Regions from separate parts of the Gulosibacter sp. genome, predicted to be linked through region 2. Evidence: predicted binding sites of a transcription regulator. Region 2 holds the regulator's gene; the other holds the start of a gene.

Region 1 (6,023 bases), on a different contig from region 2:
TCAGATGACACCTCGAGCCTCAGGTGCTGCCGAGTTTCGTATGAGCCGTAGTTCGGGTGACGAGGATGGGATCGAAGTGAGTGCCGGAGATGGATTCTTCCGACTCGTTCCGGAGCCGCAATCGCTGCTGGAGATCGAGGCGATGCTCGTGGCAGTGGCAGCCGGCAATATTTCGAGTCGAGTTCTACTGGAGGACTCACGGGCCCCGATCTTCCGGATAGAGATCACCGGACATAGCCATCAAACTTGGCTGTGTGAGTTTCAACTCAAGCTTGATGAGCTTGGCCACGATGCTGATCGGTATTTGCGGCCGAGGATCGAGGCCGGAGACATTGTCTATGCGCCATGGAGCGGCTGATTCTTCCAGGTCGGATGAGTTCTCCGGAGCTGCGGATCCCTTCGCACCGGCTGAGTCGACCGACACAGCCGGTGCCACGTCCTAGGTAATTAGAAGGGCGGTGGTTCCTCGGCCGGGTCGGTGAGCGGAATTTTGATGCCACTGTCAGGTGGCCAGACTCCCGGCGTTCGCAGCGATACTGAGATGCCCCAGGTGTGGTGGGTGACGTTGAAGTAGTCGCTGGTGCGCAGGTGTTTGGTGGCTTCGTTGAACCGGCGCCAGCGGGCAGCGAGTACCTCGGGCGACAACACGGGTTCTTCGGCGTCGATTTCATCGGGCTCGACGAATACCGATACCGAGCCGGCTGCAGTCGTGGACCCGGAACCTGCACCGCGGTTGGCGGAGTCTGACCCGCGGGCAGCAGAGTCTGCACCCGCGGCGTCGGGGGTTGTCCCGGTGTCGGCCGGGTTGGCAGGCCCACGCCCGTCTTCCGAGGGTTCCGGCGGGTCCGGTGATTTTGGAGGTTCCGGGACTGGCCGGAATATCGGGCCGGGTGGCTCCGGTTGCACACTCACAAGCTGCCCGGACGGGCTGGTCCACACCAGCACTCCGCCAGGATGTTGCTGCACGCTCCAACCACGGTGATGTTTTTGGATGTGGTGGACTCGACAGAGGTGAGCCAGATTTTGTTGCGAGGTAGGCCCGCCGTCTTGATGCGTGATCGTGTGATCCAAATCGCTGGCGCTGGCTGCTTTGGTACAGCCAGCGAACCGGCAAGTGCGGTCCCGGATGCGCAGGAAGGTGCGCAGGCTGGCGGGTGGCTCGTAGGTATCGACGCTGATCACGTGTCCCGTGATCGGATGCGTCAATACTCGCCGCAACGTGGGTGCTTCGGCCGCGAGCTGACGGGCTTGCGCGGTACTCATAGGGTGCAGGCCATTGACCAGGGCAGCCTCGGGCACTCCGGTGGTGTGAGCGTCGACCGTGACCGGCGACGTGTTAGAGGCGCCAGTGGTGGTGTTGCCAGTGGTCGTGTTGCTAGCGGTGGACGCCCCCGCAGTCGGCAGCAGCGACAGTACCGGGATGGTGATTCCGACCGTTGCTTTTACCCGCGCGAGTCCCTGATTGGGGCCGTTGAGGATGCTTTGCGGGGTCGCCGTCAAGAGAGTGTCCGTGAACAGGTCGGCGCGGATCTGCGCGATCGTGCGCGTATCGGGCACGAATGCGGTGCCCTGCGCCCGCAGGTCTGGGTCGATCGAGCGCGCCATCTGTGCGTGGTGAGCTGCGTCGCGTTGGTGTTCGGCGCGCAATAACCGTGCTTGACGAGTGAGGAGGTCATCGATCGGGACCGCAAGCTGGGTGGGGATGGTCGCGTAGATCGTGGACATCCCCGCCGGATCGTGACTGATCCCAATATTCCGGTCGGCAAAAGCAGCCTCGAAGGCCTGTTCGAAGTCATCGCGGGCGAACTTCGCGGCTTGCCGTTCCGCGAACGACCGGGTTTGCCCACTGGTGTGCGTTTCGGCGTACGCCAGTACGGCGTCGCTGTACTCGGCGCGTTGCGACTCGTTGAGCAGGTGGTCGTGCCGCAGCAGCGCGACGGTGTGTGCGTACTCGATTCGCCCGGCTGCCAGGGCATCGACCCAGGAGGGGTAGCTCGCCATGAGCGTGTGGGCGTGGTTCGCGCGGTGGGCCAGGGAGGCATCGGACATGCGGGCTTCGACCGCGAACTCGCCGACAATTGCGCGGAGGTATTGGGCGCGGACCTGTTCGTACTCCTCGCCAGCGGCAGTACGGGGAGCGATGTCCGCTTTTGCGGTCGCCAAGTCATAGGAGGTCGCGAGGACGTGCACCAGGGCGGCGTCCGCGGCACGCTTCGAGCGCTCCGCGGAGGCAAACGCCCGCCGCGAGGCCCGCAACACGTCGGCAGTATCCGCACCGGCATCGTCGCCAGCACTGTCGCTGTGGTTCGGGTTGTCGGTGGCTGCAGTCATGATTGGGTCACCTCCAAAACGGGAGTATCGGCCGTGCGTGATACCACCATTCAACCACAATAAATCGAACAAAGCAACGATAAATGGGAAAACAATTATTCGAATCTAGAACCGAAGGCGCCAGGGCATCCGCCGCATCCGCCCCGACATCGCATCCGCCCCGACATCGCATCCGCCCCGACGCCGCATCCGACCCGACGGGCGGACTATTCCGTATCGATAGTCGACACCAACTCGGCCTTCACCGTCAGCACTTTCTTCGTCATCGATGCATCCGCGTAGAACACGAAATAGTCGCCCTCTTGCCGATACTTTGACGCCGCCACGGTTCGCTCGTAGCTGCCGGACTTTCCCAGGGTTTTGTTGATCAAGAATGTTGCCATGCGCGGATTCTATTGGTCTCACCCGCGTAGAATTCGCGCATGGCAACTCCGATTGAGACCGTCCCCGGTGTCGCAGCAGCGGCGCGAAAGGCACTTGCAACGAAGGGGTACGTCGACCTCGAGTCACTCAACTCCGCCAACTATCAAGAGCTAGCATCCCTCAACGGCGTGGGCGTTCGCAGTCTCGAGCGGATTCAAAGTGCGCTCGAGCGGAAGGGCATGAGCCTCGCCGGTAGTATCCCAGCCCCGGAACCGAGCGGTACGGTGTACATCGAGGGTCACACCGGCCAGAACGCGAAAGACATCAAAACCGCGCAGACCGCGCAGCGTCCTGAAGACTTCATCGAGTCGCTCGACACGGAGCGTCGTATCGCACACGGTCGAATGCTGCTCGAATTGTTCAATCGGATTACCGGGGCGGAACCCGTGATGTGGGGTCCGTCCATGATCGGCTACGGGCAGGTGCACTACAAGTACGCCACCGGACGCGAAGGGGACACCTTCAAGGTCGGATTCAGCCCGCGCAAAGCAAAACTGTCTCTGTACGGACTCACGGACGGTCCCGACGCGGCTACGGACCTCGAACAGCTTGGCAAGTACACCGTGGGTGCCTCTTGTCTCTACATCAACAAGCCAGAAGACATCGACCTGGATGTGTTGTCCCGCCTGATCGAAAAGGCTTGGCAAGCGCCGTCGACACAGTGCTGACGGTGCGCGGGACACGGAGCGGCCCTCACAAGGCCCGAATTCGCGCGCCAATCTCGGTTGAGCGAGAATAGATCGGTAGGCGTCAGCTCAGCGCAGACGGCTCAGCGCAGACGCGGGAACTCGCTGGCGATGTGGCGGGACTAAACGAGGTAAGTACAGTGCAAAAAACCGTGGACCATGACCAGCGTCGCGCAGAAATTGTGGGCACCACGTGGCGAATCATCGCGCGACAGGGAATGGCTGGCGCCACGATGCGGCAAATTGCGCAGGAAGCCGGGTACGCGAACGGTGCCTTGAAGCCGTACTTTCCCACCAAAGCCGATTTGATGCAGGCGACATACGCCCACGTATTTGCGAGGACAAACGAACGGGTAGTCGCACAAGTAAACGGCCTCACCGGTTTGGCTGCATTGACGGCATTCTTCAATGAAATCCTTCCGCTCAATTCCGAATTGCTCGATGAGGCTCGCGTAGTCATTGCGTTCTGGAGCGAAGCCACCAACGACCCGCCGGCACAGGAACTCTTCGAAGATTCCATCGGCGAATGGCGAAATTGGTTGCTCGATTGGTGCGCCGAAATAGACCGTTCGCGGTCTTGGGAAGCTGAGGTGGATGCACTACTCAGCTTCGCGCTTGGGACGCAGATTACTGCGGCGCTGCTCCCCGGAGCCACCGGGAGCGTTGAACAACTCAAAGCGCAACTGCAGCTGCAACTCAATACGCTCGTTGGCGCTCCCTAACCAATTCGCTGCTACACGAGAGGAGTATGGATGCGGTGGGTCTTCTTAGTCGCGGCAATCATTCTTGAGGTGACCGCTTCACTCTCGCTACGGGGTGCGCTCGACGCACCCTGGCTCTACGCGGTGGTTGCGGTCGGGTACACGGCCTCATTCGGAGCACTGTTCCTCTCACTCCGACGCGGTATGCCGCTGGGCGTGGGGTATGGGATTTGGGGTGCGTGCGGGGTCGCACTCACAGCGATCATGTCTTGGGTCATCTTCAACGAACCGATCACGCTTGTTATGGGAATCGGAATCGTCATCGTGATGGTCGGTGTCCTGCTGGTTGAGCTTGGATCACAGGCGGCCTCGAAGAAGCGAGCAGAAGCTTGAGCGGGCTCGCACTCTTGGCGCTCCTCGGCGCGATCGTTATGGAGGTCAGCGGCACCCTGTCACTGCGAAAGGCAACCGATGGACCACGTCGATGGTGGATCGGTGTTGTTCTGTGTTACGCAGTGGCCTTCACCCTCTTGGCCGTAACGCTGCAACTTGGAGTCCCGCTTGGCGTTGCCTATGGAATCTGGGCCGCGACCGGTGTAGCCCTCATCGCAATTCTTGACCGACTGATCTTCAAGGAGCCGCTGACATGGGTGATGAGCCTCGGCATCATCCTCATTGTGGGCGGAGTGCTGCTTATTGAAACGGGCGGCGCACACTAGCGCCGCCAACTACTCCTCGGTCATCGCAAGCAGGAGTGGTAGCGCCCGAGGTAAGTCCTCGGTGAGCACTTTTTCATCGTAAGCGGAAGCTGAAGCAAGTCCTTCGGCGGCATAGCGAACGGTGAGGATGCGGTCGGGGTCAAGCCCGTCTTCGGCAAAGAATTCACGCCAATACTCGTTATCGCGCTCGCTCAATTCATCAATGCCGGGAATCCCCATTAAGTACGTCCCGAAATCCGCGAACCCCGCGAACTCGACGCGAATGGGGGAGTCCGGGTCGCACAGCGCACGGACATAGGCGCGCAGACCTTTGCCCGGATGGTTTTCCGAAAGGTCAACCTGCGCGCGAATTGCGGCTTGTAACCCCTCAAAATACTCCTCAAGCACCGACAGGAGCAGTTCATCCTTGCTTGAGAAGTGATGAAGCAGGCCACTCTTCGAAACGCCGGCTTCAGAAGCGATCTGTTGCACCGTCGTTGCGGTTCCTCGCTCAACGAGCACTTTTCGGGCAGCCACCAGGATTTCCTGACGCGTGCGCTCGGTATTTCGTGAACTGTCTGTCGCCGTCATTACTTGACCACCTCAATGGTTCCGGTGTCTTCATTCACCGAGATCTCACGAGGAATCGTCCGCCATGCGAATATTCCGGCGATGAGCAGGATAACGGCTGCCACCACCGCGGTAATTTGCATGGCGCCGGTGAAGCTGTGTTGAATCATCTCGATCAGTGCGGGATCGCTTCCGTCGATGGCCTCGAGACCCGCAGCGAGCGATTCGTGAACTGCACCACGCATCCCTTCCGGAACCGTAGCCAGATCGGGCAACTGCACTCGGTACAGGGAGGTGAGCAGTGACCCGAGCACCGCGATGCCGAGGGCAACGCCGAGTTCGTACGAGGTTTCCGAGATTGCCGAGGCGGCACCCGCTCGCGACCGAGGGACTGAGCCGACCACGGCATCCATCCCCACTGTCGTCGCCAAGCCGATACCGAATCCGGTGATGAGCAAGGACACAACGATCCAGCTAATACCGTCTAGGCCCTCGCTAAACGCCAGCAGGCCGAGGCCAGCTGAAGCCACAATGAGCCCGAGACCGGTGGCACCACCCATCCCGAGTCGAGCAACGGTGACCGAGACGGCCAAAATCACGATCATCATGGCGAC
Region 2 (6,023 bases):
AGTAGCCGAGACGTGCGCCTGCGTATGCGAACGCCTTTGACATCGTGCGTGAGATCACGAGCCGGGGACGACCTGGAAGCAACTCGAGCGCCGAGGGCATGCCGTCGGGTCGAAATTCGGCATAGGCCTCGTCCACAATCACGATTCCCGGAGCGGCGTCATAGGCTGCCGCAATAGTCTCGAGAGAGAGTGCGGTACCGGTGGGATTATTGGGGCTGCAGAGGATCAGCACATCAGGCTGGTGGAGCGCTACCGCTTTCCGCGCGGTTTCAGGACTGATTTCAAAGTCACTGTCACGCTCCGCGCCGATCCATTCGCTCCCGACGCCTCGAGCAATCAGTGGATACATCGAGTAGGTCGGATTGAACCCCATGACTGTGCGGCCTGGGCCCGCGAAGACCTGCATCAGTTGCTGCAGGACCTCATTCGAACCATTCGCCGCCCAGACCTGCTCGCGTGAGATGCCGTGACCGAGATATTGTGCGAGCTTCTCGCGGAGTTCGACAAATTCTCGGTCAGGGTAGCGATTGAGGCCCGGAAGAGAACGGGCGATGTGCTGGATCACATGAGTCGCTACTTCCTCGGGCACCGAGTACGGATTCTCATTCACATTGATCGAAATCCGCACCGGTTCTTGCGGTGCACCGTAGGGTGCGATGCCGCGGAGGTCATCACGAAGTGGTAGCTCATCTAGGGAAGTCACCGCTCTATCTTAGACGGGCGGCAGAAATACCTGGGCAGGTGCGGAGTTGTCTGCGCACGCAGGCGACGTTCACGGCACAAACTTCACCCGCGGAGAGCACTACAGGTTCGGCAGCGCGAGTTGCTGACCAGCCTGTAGTGAAGCGTCGGACAGCCCGTTGAGGCGCATGATCTCCGCGACTACATCGCGAACATCACTGGACCCCGCGATCCCCCCGGCGATATCCCACAGCGATTCACCCGCGAGCACCGTGTGCATTTCGAACTGTTCGTGCGCGCCCTGGGCCACGGCATCATCACCAGCGAAGGCAGCTGGCATTTGGGCGACACCAATACCTATACCGAGGCCGACCGGCGCCAACAGCAACGCTGCGAGCACACGGCGCCCGCGCACAGTCAGCTTCAGACCGGCACGCTTACGAGAAGTGTCGTGGAGCGACATTGCAGTCATGGTCTTTCTCCCTTCGGTAAACACTTGAGCAGGTTGTTCGATTGTTGTGATCGAAACCCTGTTCCGAATGTCTGTTCTAAACTTATCTTCGAACGATGGTTTTCGCAAGGATTTTCTTCGAATTTTTTTCTCGACACGCTCGAATATCTGTTTGATTTTCGAGGTATCCCCACTAGAGTCAAAAGCGACACAAGAGGACAAGACCACGAGCCACCGACATTCGATGGTTCTTCCCCACCAGGAAGCCGAGGAGCGCACCATGAAACCCACAATCAAGCCCCTCTCCGCCAAGCAGGAGCAGGTCATCGGCTTCATTGCCGAGCACCTGAACCGCCACGGCTATGCCCCCACGATTCGTGAAATTGGTGACGCAGTTGGCCTCGCCAGCTCATCCTCGGTTTCACACCAACTCGCCCAGTTGGAGAAGCACGGGTATCTTCGCCGCAACTCGAATCAGGCACGCACTATCGAACTGCTCTACATGCCGCAGGTCGCAGAAGAGACCGAAGAAACGGCCCCGGCAGAGACGGCGCTCGTGCCGCTTGTTGGGCGAATTGCTGCTGGCGTACCGATTACCGCGCAGCAGCAGGTAGAAGACGTAATGCCATTACCTCGCCAGCTCGTTGGCCTCGGGGACCTCTTCATGCTCGAGGTGTCCGGAGATTCGATGGTGGACGCCGCGATTTGCGATGGCGATTGGGTTGTCGTCCGAGAGCAGAACACTGCCCAGAACGGCGAGATCGTCGCCGCAATGCTCGACGGTGAGGCCACTGTGAAGGTGTTCCGTCAGCGCGATGGTCACGCCTGGCTTCTCCCCCGAAACTCCGCGTATGAGCCCATCCTCGGTGACGAATCACAGATCCTTGGCCGCGTCGTAGCGGTAATGCGTTCGGTGTAGTCCAGATCCTTTCGCGTAAGGAATCTGCGCGCGATGAGTGAGGCCGCTCGGGAAGATTCCCGGGCGGCCTCACTCATCTGACTCAAGATCGCGTCAAGTCGTTAGCTTGCTTGATCGTGACGCGGCAACTCGAGTTTTCGGGTACTGGGTCGTTCATCATTGACGCGTGGCTTCGAACGGACTGTCGGTCGAGTGCGTTCCGGCGCACCTTCCCCACCCACGCGGAACGGTTCAATCGCACCGAGCTGGTCTGCGTGCACTCGAGCACGCAAGTGGGTGCCGTCAGCTTCATGCGACTCTTCGAGCACGCCACCGGAATTGTGCAGCAGGGACACCAGATCACCACGGTCGTACGGCACGATGAGTTCCACCTCAATTTCCGCGACCGGAAGCATCTCGGCAATCGTTTCGAGGAGCTCGTCCACGCCCTGACCGGTACGGGCGGAGACAAATACTGATTCGTGTTCCAGACCACGAAGGGCTATCTCGGTGTCTCGATCGATCAGATCGGCCTTATTGAACACAATCAGTTCAGGGATGTGCCGGGAATCGATTTCCCCAATGACCTCGCGAACCGTCTGGATCTGCCCCGCGGGGTCGGGGTGCGAGGCATCCACAACGTGAACAAGCACATCTGCCTCGGCGACCTCTTCAAGCGTGGAACGAAACGCCTCCACGAGTTGGTGGGGCAAGTTCCGGACGAATCCCACAGTGTCCGCGATTGTGTATGGGCGACCGTCTGCGGTCTCGGTTCGTCGCACCGTCGCGTCCAGCGTCGCAAACAACTGGTTCTCAACGAGGACTCCCGCGCGAGTAATCCTATTGAGCAGTGAGGACTTGCCGGCGTTGGTGTAACCCGCAATCGCAACGGCTGGCACCTGATTCCGCTCCCGCTGGGCACGTTTCGTATCACGAGCTGTCTTCATCCCGGCGATTTCGCGCCGAAGCTTTGCCATACGCGTGTGGATGCGTCGCCGGTCCAGTTCGATCTTCGTCTCACCGGGACCGCGGGATCCCATACCTGCACCGGCAGAGCCGACCTGACCACCGGCCTGACGAGACATCGAAGCACCCCAACCACGAAGTCGCGGCAAGAGATACTCAAGCTGCGCGAGTTCCACCTGGGCTTTACCCTCACGGCTCTTCGCATGCTGACTAAAAATGTCCAGGATGACTGCGGTGCGGTCAATTACCTTAACCTTCACCGCATCCTCGAGCGCACGTCGCTGCGAGGGCGCGAGTTCGGTGTCGGCGACCACTGTGTCGGCTCCGGTCTCGGCAACAATGTCCGCGAGTTCGTCCGCTTTACCTCGGCCGAGATAGGTCGCGGGATCGGGATTCGGTCGACGCTGCAATACGCCATCGAGCACTACGGCACCAGCGGTTTCGCAAAGCGCCGCCAGTTCCTGCAAGGAGTTCTCCGCGTCCTGCTGTGTGCCAGCGGGATACACACCGATCAAGACGACCTTTTCGAGGCGGACCTGTCGGTACTCAACCTCGGTAACGTCTTCGAGCTCCGTGGAAAGGCCGTCAACCGTCTGTAGAGAGCGTCGCGCTTCGCGTTCAAGCTGCAGACCATCTATTTCAGAGTCGTATGTCGTATCCGCATCATTATCGAGCGCCTCAGCACGTCCGCTGGTGAAGAGCGTTGTTTTGCCTCGCTGCGATTCTTCGCGAGCGAGTACCCGATCGACGATGGCTTCATTGCGGTCGTCAACATCAGGGTCAGAATAGGAAAAGTGTTCGTCGTGGTCTTTGAGCATGTTCGAGCAAGTCTACGCCCTGCGATACCTTCTAGACATGGCCGAACAGTATTTTGCGGAGAATCCGCAAGCCAAAGAGCGTAAACGCGAACTCGACATCACATTACGAGGTCGTGACATCTCCGTTGCCACGGCGAACGCGGTATTCTCCGGCGATCATCTCGACCGGGCAACACGCATCCTCCTTGATGAAGCCCCGCAGGCGCCTTCTGAAGGTAATGCGCTCGACTTGGGATGCGGGTGGGGGCCGATCGCGCTCGCGCTCGGCTTCGATTCTCCCGATTTGGATGTCTGGGCTGTCGATGTCAATGAGCGTGCGATCGAACTCACGAACGAGAATGCGCAGCGCCACGGACTGTCTCGGGTGCGCGCCCTAAAGGCGGAACAAATACCAGAAGACATGCAATTTGATGTCATCTGGTCGAACCCGCCAATCCGAATTGGCAAAGAGGCCTTGGACGCGTTGCTGGCGAAGTGGTTGCCGCGGCTAGTCCCGGGAGGTGAAGCGTGGCTAGTTGTCGGGAAGAACTTGGGTGCGGACTCGCTGCAGAAGCGGCTCGCAGCGTCGCTTGGAGAAAGCTATGAGGTGACCCGTGACTCCACCTCAGGTGGCTTCCGCATCCTTCGCGTCGCCCGACTCTAGGCAAAGCCAGCGCCAAGAAGTGCGTGTTGTTGGCTGCATCACGCTGACAAAATGAATCGCTACTCAGTCGGCGTTCAAGCTAGCACCCGCTGAAAACCCAAGATCGGTCGCGTGGTGTTGCATTCCAATGCCGGATTCCAACACCACGCGACCGATCGGCGTTCACTTTCACTTCGACTAACCGGGCTGCAGATGCTGTTGCCGAGCGGTGAGTTGGGCTTTCGCCAGCTCGGCTACTTGGTGATGCGGGCGCTGCGCATCGAGTGCAGCAGGAGTCCCGCAGCAACAACTGCCAGTGCCGGGAAGACCACAGCAAAGGGGCTCGCACCGGTCTGGGCGAGGTTGTCGTCCGAGTCGCCCTTGCCATTGTCTGAGCCCTTGTCGTCGCCCGAGCCGTTGTCCTCGCCACCGGTTGGCGTAGTGGTTGCCGTCTCGGTGGCACCGGTGGTGTCAGTCGGCGGTGTAGTGCCGCCAGCAGCATCCACGGTGAGCGGAACACGCACGACGGTACCGGCTTCGGCGACCGTAAGCTCAATGAGCCAGTCACCGCCAGCTACCTCGGGGACCTCGAAGGAGATCTCTGCGGCGCCATCAGTTGCCGCGAAGTTACCGAGCTCGACACGGTTCATGGGGTCTTGAGCCGATACAAGCGCGCCGGTGATCTCAGCCGCGAGTGGGGTTCCGGCCGAGGTGAGGTCAAGGTCACCGAGTTGGAAGGTTACCGTTCCGCCGGGTTCAACTGCCCCGGTTGGGGCACCGTTGAGCTGCGCGGTGCGACGAGCGAAATCAGGAGAAATCGGCTCACCGGCAATCGACGGTTCGAACGCGTCGCGGAACATGTCGAGGTCGATCTGACCGGTGTCCTGGCTCGCAATCGCATCCTGGAATACCGGGAAGCCCGTCGTTCCAGTGGCGAGGAAGCCGTACGTGATGATGCCGTAGGTTGCGTCGAGGTCAATCGGTGCGCCGTCGTAGAACACGTCCACAACCTTGTCCCCATCCGCTGCCTCAGGATTGTAGGTGTAGGTGAGGTTGCTCGAGAAGCTGATGTGGTTGTACGAATCGTTCTGGAACTGCTGATTGATCAGTTCAATCACCTGCGCACCGGAGAGGTCGACCACAAACTGGTTATTCACGAAAGGCATGACTGCCTGGAGCTCCGAATACGTAACCACGCCATCATCACCGTAGAGCAGGTCGGCGCGGACGCCACCGGCGTTACCCATGGCAATGTCAGCCCCGTAGATCTCGCCCTCCCGCAGGAACATGTCGGTGATGAGATTGCCAAGCGCAGATTCACCGGGGTAGCTCGTGTCTTCGCCACTCACACCCTCGCGCGTGATGTCTGCTGTAATCGAACCGACTTGAACCTCACCGAGCACTGCTGCTTCTTCGATCGCGGCCTTGACAGTGGCGTCGACTTCCGCGACTCGAGGGTAGGTCGAAATGAGTTCGTCCACGGGAGTCGACGACTTCGGGCGAATTTCGCTCGTGAAGTCAACAACCTCACCGGTGGCAGGGTCGTATGTGACCTCGATGACCGCGATGTTGTTCATGTACTCACCG

What was found. Region 2 encodes LexA, which represses DNA repair genes until DNA is damaged. Its sites were predicted from a motif close to TCGAACANNTGTTCGA; they were not measured.
Region 1: ACTHXA_RS04265 (HNH endonuclease signature motif containing protein) is a predicted target of LexA. The motif match lies at 2,419-2,434, and genes of this name have one in related genera.

The regions. Positions count from the first base shown of each region.
Region 1 covers NZ_JBQDBE010000005.1:25,804-31,826, forward strand. The annotation lists gene ACTHXA_RS04260 (DUF6578 domain-containing protein) at 1-358, shown strand, start outside; gene ACTHXA_RS04265 (HNH endonuclease signature motif containing protein) at 448-2,331, opposite strand; gene ACTHXA_RS04270 (hypothetical protein) at 2,538-2,714, opposite strand; gene ACTHXA_RS04275 (DUF1801 domain-containing protein) at 2,754-3,422, shown strand; gene ACTHXA_RS04280 (TetR/AcrR family transcriptional regulator) at 3,581-4,162, shown strand; gene ACTHXA_RS04285 (DMT family transporter) at 4,193-4,534, shown strand; gene ACTHXA_RS04290 (DMT family transporter) at 4,531-4,860, shown strand; gene ACTHXA_RS04295 (TetR/AcrR family transcriptional regulator) at 4,870-5,430, opposite strand; gene ACTHXA_RS04300 (MFS transporter) at 5,430-6,023, opposite strand, start outside.
Region 2 covers NZ_JBQDBE010000014.1:65,263-71,285, reverse strand. The annotation lists gene ACTHXA_RS10510 (histidinol-phosphate transaminase) at 1-703, opposite strand, end outside; gene ACTHXA_RS10505 (LysM peptidoglycan-binding domain-containing protein) at 803-1,153, opposite strand; gene lexA (transcriptional repressor LexA) at 1,413-2,051, shown strand; gene hflX (GTPase HflX) at 2,153-3,814, opposite strand; gene ACTHXA_RS10490 (class I SAM-dependent methyltransferase) at 3,852-4,457, shown strand; gene ACTHXA_RS10485 (bifunctional metallophosphatase/5'-nucleotidase) at 4,691-6,023, opposite strand, start outside.